Regions from separate parts of the Acidovorax sp. ST3 genome, predicted to be linked through region 2. Evidence: riboswitches for the same ligand, from Rfam matches in the RefSeq annotation. Region 2 holds a riboswitch; the other holds the start of a gene.
The links. Region 2 has a riboswitch for glycine ahead of gcvT (glycine cleavage system aminomethyltransferase GcvT). Riboswitches for the same ligand answer to the same signal wherever they lie in the genome.

Region 1 (3,326 bases), on a different contig from region 2:
GCAGCCCGGCGGCTGGGACCGTGATGGCGATGGCATCCCCAACCGCCGCGACCGGGACCGTGACGGAGACGGCGTGCCCAACCGCTACGACCAGCGCCCGGACAACCCCTACCGCCGCTGATCCCCCTTGGCGGGACCGCTGCGCGGGCCGACAGGCAATGGGCAGCCCGGCTGACAGACGCGCCACCACCCACTGGCCACGATGAGGCCACAGACGCAACACCCGGCCCGACGCAGGCAGTGCCTGCGGTCGGCCAGACACGACAAGGAGTTCACCATGACCCACGCCACTTTCTTGCGCAACACCTTCACCGCAGCGGCCCTGTCCGTGACAACGCTGACGGCGCTGACAGGGGCCATCACACCGGCACAGGCCGCCACGCAAGCCACTGTCATCGTGCAGTCGGGCCCGCAGCAGGGCATCGTCATTCCGGCACCCCCGCCACCCCGCCGCGAAGCCGTTCCACACGCCCGCAAGGGACAGGTGTGGGTGCCTGGCTACTGGGACTGGCGGGGCCACCGCCATGTATGGGTGGCAGGCCACTTTGAAAAGGTGCGGCCAGGCTACCGCTATCGCCCCCCCCAGTGGGAGCAGCGCGACGGGCGCTGGGAGCTGCACCGGGGCGGTTGGGACCGCGATGGCGACGGCATTGCCAACCGCAATGACCGCGACCGTGACGGCGACGGCGTGCCCAACCGCCGCGACCACCAGCCGGACAACCCACGCCGCAACTGATCGACGCTCCGCTGGCTAGCCAGGGCGCCAGGCCCTGTGCCTTTATGGCAGGTGCAACACCGCCTGCCCCAGCCCGGGAAAGTCGGCCACCACCTCAGCCCCCGGCGCCACCAGCACGGTGCCGGTGCATGACCCGGTGGTGACCCAGTGCCCCGCGCGCAGTCCACCCAGGCTGCGCGCGCCTTCGTTGGCCAGCCACACCAGCAGGCGCAGCGGGTCGCCCGCCGGGTTGCCCCAGGTGGCATGTTGCACGGCCACGGCCCCGTTCACCGACAAAGTCACCGCTTGCGCCAGGGGCTGTGCGGTGGCCACTTCGTCGGTGCCAGTCCCCACAATCAGCGCTCCGTGGCATGCCTGGTCGGCCAGGCGGCTCCACTCGCCCTGCTGCGCCCAGGCAGCAAAGCGCGTGTCGCACACCTCGATGGCGGCCCGCACCGACGCCACGGCCGCCAGCACTTCGGCGGCGCTGTAGGGGGTGGCGCGGGCGGGCAGGTCGGCCCCCAGTTCGTAGACCCATTCCGCCTCCACCCCCATCACGGCAAAACCAGATGCAGCCAGCAACACGGGCTCGCCCGCTGCAGCCACCCACACCGAATCGCGGGTGAGTGCAGCGCGTGCCGGTTGCGCCTGGGGCGACGCAGCCCCGACCTTCCAGCCAGCGATGTGCCCGCGTGCACGCACCACCGCGTCTTGCACGGCATAGGCCTCGGAGGCATCCCGCGGGCGCAGCCCTGCGGGAAAGTCCAACGGGCGGGGCGTGCGCACTTCCCGGGCCTGGGTGATGACGGCGGCGCTGGCGGCAGGGTCCAAAGCGGTGGGGGACATGACAAAACTCTCCGTGGTGCAAGGGGTCGGCGGGATTATCGGCACCTTCCCCCATCGGCCCCGCCCCGCTGCATCAGCAACGATTGCGCCCCATTAGCCGCCGGAGTTGATCCGGCGCACAGGCTTGCCCCCTAGAATCGGCCTCGCAGGAGAGCACGGCAGGCACAGGCCACCGCTGCACCGAAGGCGCAAACTCCCATACACGCTCAGGTCCCGTACTGCACCATTCATCAAAGCCGTCTGGAGAGCCGCCTCGCGCAACGCGAAGCGCACCGAAGGAGCAAGCCGCAGCCCGGGTGGGTGGCGGTGAATCTCTCAGGTACCAAGGACAGGGGGAGCGGCAGCCAGGGCATTCATGCGCCAGCTGCACGCTATTGAATTCATAGCTGCCAGCGCATGTTGTTCTAGCGCCAGAGCCCAGAAAGGCTTTGAAAATCATGCGCGTGATCGTTTTGGGCGCCGGCTTGCTCGGCGTGACTTCGGCTTATTTCCTTTCGCAACTCGGCCACGAGGTGACCGTCATCGACCGCCAGGTTGCGCCCGGTGCAGAGACCAGCTTTGCCAACGGCGGTCAGATCTCGGTGAGCCACGCCGAACCCTGGGCCAACCCCAGCGCGCCGCTCAAGGTGCTGCAGTGGCTGGGCAAAGAGGATGCACCCCTGCTGTTCCGCCTGCGCGCCGACATGCGGCAATGGCTGTGGGGCCTGTCCTTCCTGCGCAACTGCACGCCCGCACGCACGCGCCACAACATCGAACAGATCGTGCGCCTGGGCACCTACAGCCGCGACACGCTGCAGCAGCTGCGCGCGGCCACTGGCATCCAGTACGACCAGCGCACACAAGGCATCCTGCACTTCTATACCAACCCAAAAGAATTCGACGGCGCGCTGGCCCCGGCCGAGCAGATGCGCGCGCTGGGCTGCGAGCGCCAGGTCATCAGCGCCGACGAGGCCGTGCGCATCGAGCCTGCCCTGGCCCACATCCGCCCACAACTCGCGGGCGCCACCTACACGGCCGAAGATGAATCCGGCGACGCCAACCAGTTCACGCGCGAGCTGGCCAAGCTGTGCGGGGCGGCGGGCGTGCAGTTCCGCATGGGCCACCACATCACCGCCTTGCGCGAGGTGGGTGGCCGCATCGACCACGTGGAAGTGACCAATGCCGAAGGCCGCTTCGAGCGTGTGCGCGGCGATGCGTTTGTACTGGCCATGGGCTCGTTCAGCCCGCTGCTGGCGCAGCCGCTGGGCATCCAGCTGCCCATCTACCCGGCCAAAGGCTACTCGGTGACCATGCCGGTCAAGGACGCGGCCAAGGCGCACCAGGTGAGCCTGACGGACGACGAGTTCAAGCTCGTGTTCTCGCGCTACACCAGCGAGCGGGGCGACCGCCTGCGCATTGCGGGCACGGCGGAATTGAATGGCTATGACCGCCACCTGAACGAGGTGCGCTGCGAGGCCATCGTGCGGCGGGTGGAGCAGCTCTTCCCCGGCGCCGGCGACACCACCCAGGCGCAGTTCTGGAGCGGCCTGCGCCCCGCCACGCCCAGCAACGTGCCGCTGATCGGCAAGACCAAAGTGGGCAATTTGTTCCTCAACACCGGCCACGGCACGCTGGGCTGGACGCACGCCTGCGGCTCGGGCAAGGCGCTGGCCGACATCGTGAGTGGCCGCGTGCCCGAGGTGGACTTTGCGTTCCAGGGGCTGCAAGGGCGCGCAGCCGGGGCGGCGCTGGTGCCGTCGCGCACGGCGGCCTGAGGCAGCGCGCG
Region 2 (3,326 bases):
CCAGGGCGCGATGGTTAGCGTGGACGTTCTGTACCGCTGGAGCCCGCCACGCATCAAACGGGTGCTGGACTGGGTGGTCGCACTGGCGGCCCTGGCCCTCATCGGCATCATCATCTGGTACGGCTGGGACTACGCGCAACGTGGGGGGGTGCAGAGCATGGCCGGGCTGGAGTCCATCTCCATGTTCTGGGCCTACCTCGCCATGCCGGTGGGGGGGCTTTTTTGCATCGTCGGCATCATTGGCAACCTCATTGATCCCCTGCGCATGGAACTGGAGACTGCTCAATGAACGCCGCGCCGAGCCGCCTCAAGCCAGTGAACGGCCCCCTTGGGGGGCAGCGAGGACATGCAATGCCGAGCGTGGGGGTCCAACTATGAGTTTGGTCATGATTTCAACGATGGTGCTGTGCTTTGCACTCACCGTCTCGGTGGCCGTGTCCATCGGTTTGGCGTCCATCTTGGGCATCCAGGCCTCCAACGCGAACATGCTCATCTCCGTCAAGGAGATGTTCGGGGCCATCAACAAGTTTCCCCTCGCAGCCATCCCCTTCTTCATCCTCGCGGGCAACCTGATGGAGACCGGAGGCATCTCGCGCCGTCTGGTGGAGTTTGCCAAGAGCATCGTCGGCGGCGTGCAGGGTGGCCTGCCCATGACCTGTGTGCTGACCTGCATGATCTTTGCGGCCGTGTCGGGCTCGTCGGTCGCCACCACGTTTGCAATTGGCGCCATCCTGATTCCTGCGCTGATCAAGCATGGCTACCCCACCAGCTACGCCGCCGCGCTGCAGGCCACCAGTGCCGAGCTGGGCGTGATCATCCCTCCCTCCATCCCGATGATCCTTTACGGCGTGAGCGCCGAGGTGTCGATTGGTGAGCTGTTCATCGCTGGCTTTGGCCCGGGCCTGCTGATCAGCGGTGCACTGATGCTCTTCGTATGGGCGTACTGCAAGTACAAGGGCTGGGGCAAAAACGATGGCGATGGCCGCATGCCCTTTGGCAAGGCCACGCTGCAGGCGGGCTGGGCGCTGCTGATGCCCGTCATCATCCTGGGCGGCATCTATGGCGGTGTGTTCACCCCCACCGAGGCATCGGCCGTGGCCGTGTTCTACGCGTTGGTGGTGGGCATCGTCATCTACCGCGAGATCAAGCTCAAGGACCTGTTCGCCATCCTGCGCAAGTCGGCCATCTCGTCGGCGGTGATCATGTTCATCATTGCCAACGCCGGCTTGTTTGCATTCCTCATTACACGCGCGGGCGTGCCCGATGCCATCGGCCGATGGCTGGAGGCGGTGCTGCAGTCCCCAGCCCTCTTCCTGCTGGGCGTGAACGCGGCACTGTTCGTGATCGGCATGTTCATCGAGACCAGCGCGGCGATCATCGTGCTGGCCCCCATCCTCGCGCCTGTGGCCATGCACTTCGGTATCGACCCTGTGCACTTCGGCCTCATCATGGTGGTGAACCTGGCCCTGGGCATGATCACGCCCCCGTTCGGAGTGAACCTGTTCGCAGCCTGCACGGTGGCCAGAATCTCGCTGGACCGGATTATCAAGCACCTGCTGCCGTTCGTCGGCGTGATTCTGGTGTGCCTGATGATCATCACCTACGTGCCATCGATCTCGTTGGCACTTCGGGATCTGGTCTACGCAAAGTAGTTAGAATTGCTCGGTCAGGAGAGAGTGCTCCGTCTTGTCCATAAGACGCGCAGCACCGCCGAAGGCGCAGGCAGCAGCCGAACGCTCAGGCAAAAGGACTGGCAACCGCCCGCAGCGATGCGGGCGTTCCCTTGCTGGAGAGAGGTGGCCCCACAGAAAAGAAACTGTGTGCAGGCCATCCACCGAAGGAGCAAACCGCACGGCCAGCCAAGGCGCTGCGGTGAATCTCTCAGGTAAAGCGGACAGCAGGGCAAATCCCGTGACCACGCCGTGGTCGCGGCCCCCATTTGCCCCGGAGTCCGCCATGTCAGCCACCGCCCCCCTGCTCACCACGCCCCTGAACGCCCTGCACATCGAGTTGGGCGCTCGCATGGTGCCTTTTGCAGGCTATTCCATGCCCGTGCAATACCCCGCTGGCCTGATGGCCGAGCATGTGCACACCCGCACCGCCGCCGGCCTGTTCGACGTGTCACACATGGGCCAGCTCAAGCTCATCGGCGCCGATGCTGCCGCAGCGTTTGAAACCCTGATGCCCGTGGATGTGATCGACCTGCCCATGGGCAAGCAGCGCTACGGTCTGCTGCTGACCGACGAAGGCACGATCATGGACGACCTGATGTTCTTCAACCAGGGCGTGGTGGATGGTGAACCCACCCTGTTTGTCATCGTCAACGGGGCCTGCAAGGTGGGCGACATTGCCCATATCCAGGCCCGCATCGGCCAGCGCTGTAAGGTGGTGCCCATGCCCGACCACGCCCTGCTCGCTCTGCAGGGCCCACAGGCCGTCACCGCCCTCGCCCGCCTGGCGCCCGGTGTCGAAAAGCTGGTGTTCATGACCGGTGGCGCGTTCAGCATCGCGGGCTGCGACTGCTTTGTGACCCGCAGCGGCTACACCGGCGAAGACGGCTTTGAAATCTCCGTACCCGCCGCGCAGGCCGACACCCTGGCCCGCGCCCTGCTGGCCCAGCCTGAAGTCAAGCCCATCGGCCTGGGTGCCCGCAACTCGCTGCGCCTCGAAGCGGGCCTGTGCCTTTACGGCAACGACATCGACACCACCACCACGCCCCCCGAAGCCGCGCTGAACTGGGCCATCCAGAAGGTGCGCCGCACCGGTGGCGCGCGTGCAGGCGGCTTCCGCGGTGCCGACAAGGTGCTCGCACAGATCGACAACCCTGCCAGCCTGCCCCGCAAGCGTGTGGGCCTGGTCGCGCTGGAACGTGTGCCGGTGCGCGAGCACACCGAACTGCAGAGCACGGACGGCCAAAAGATCGGCGAAGTTACCAGTGGCCTGCTGGGCCCCACGGTGAATGAACCCGTGGCCATGGGCTACGTCACGCCAGCTTTTGCCGCCATCGGCACCCGTGTCAACGCCATCGTGCGCGGCAAGGCGGTGCCCATGGAAGTGCGCGCCATGCCGTTTGTGCCGGCCAATTACTACCGCGGCTGATTTCATCAGCGAAGCGCACAAGCTGCGCCCGCTTACATTGCAGATTCCTTTACTTTTTTCCTTTGCTTGAGGAGCTTCCCATGACGATCAAATTCTCCAAAGACCACGAGTGGATCAATGCCGCTGACGCTAACGCTTCGGTGGTGGGCATCACCGTCCACGCGCAGGACGCTCTGGGCGACGTGGTGTTTGTAGACCTGCCCGAAGTGGGCAAGAGCTTTGCCCAG

Region 1: it holds a riboswitch for glycine, as region 2 does, so the genes downstream of both, DNK89_RS21850 (D-amino acid dehydrogenase) here and gcvT (glycine cleavage system aminomethyltransferase GcvT) in region 2, are expected to answer to the same signal.

The regions. Positions count from the first base shown of each region.
Region 1 is NZ_QKVP01000007.1:133,065-136,390, reverse strand. It holds gene DNK89_RS21865 (YXWGXW repeat-containing protein) at 1-121, shown strand, start outside; gene DNK89_RS21860 (YXWGXW repeat-containing protein) at 278-736, shown strand; gene DNK89_RS21855 (2-keto-4-pentenoate hydratase) at 779-1,561, opposite strand; glycine riboswitch at 1,792-1,903, shown strand; gene DNK89_RS21850 (D-amino acid dehydrogenase) at 1,999-3,315, shown strand.
Region 2 is NZ_QKVP01000001.1:720,464-723,789, forward strand. It holds gene DNK89_RS03200 (TRAP transporter small permease) at 1-289, shown strand, start outside; gene DNK89_RS03205 (TRAP transporter large permease) at 375-1,652, shown strand; glycine riboswitch at 1,658-1,763, shown strand; glycine riboswitch at 1,777-1,908, shown strand; gene gcvT (glycine cleavage system aminomethyltransferase GcvT) at 1,957-3,099, shown strand; gene gcvH (glycine cleavage system protein GcvH) at 3,180-3,326, shown strand, end outside.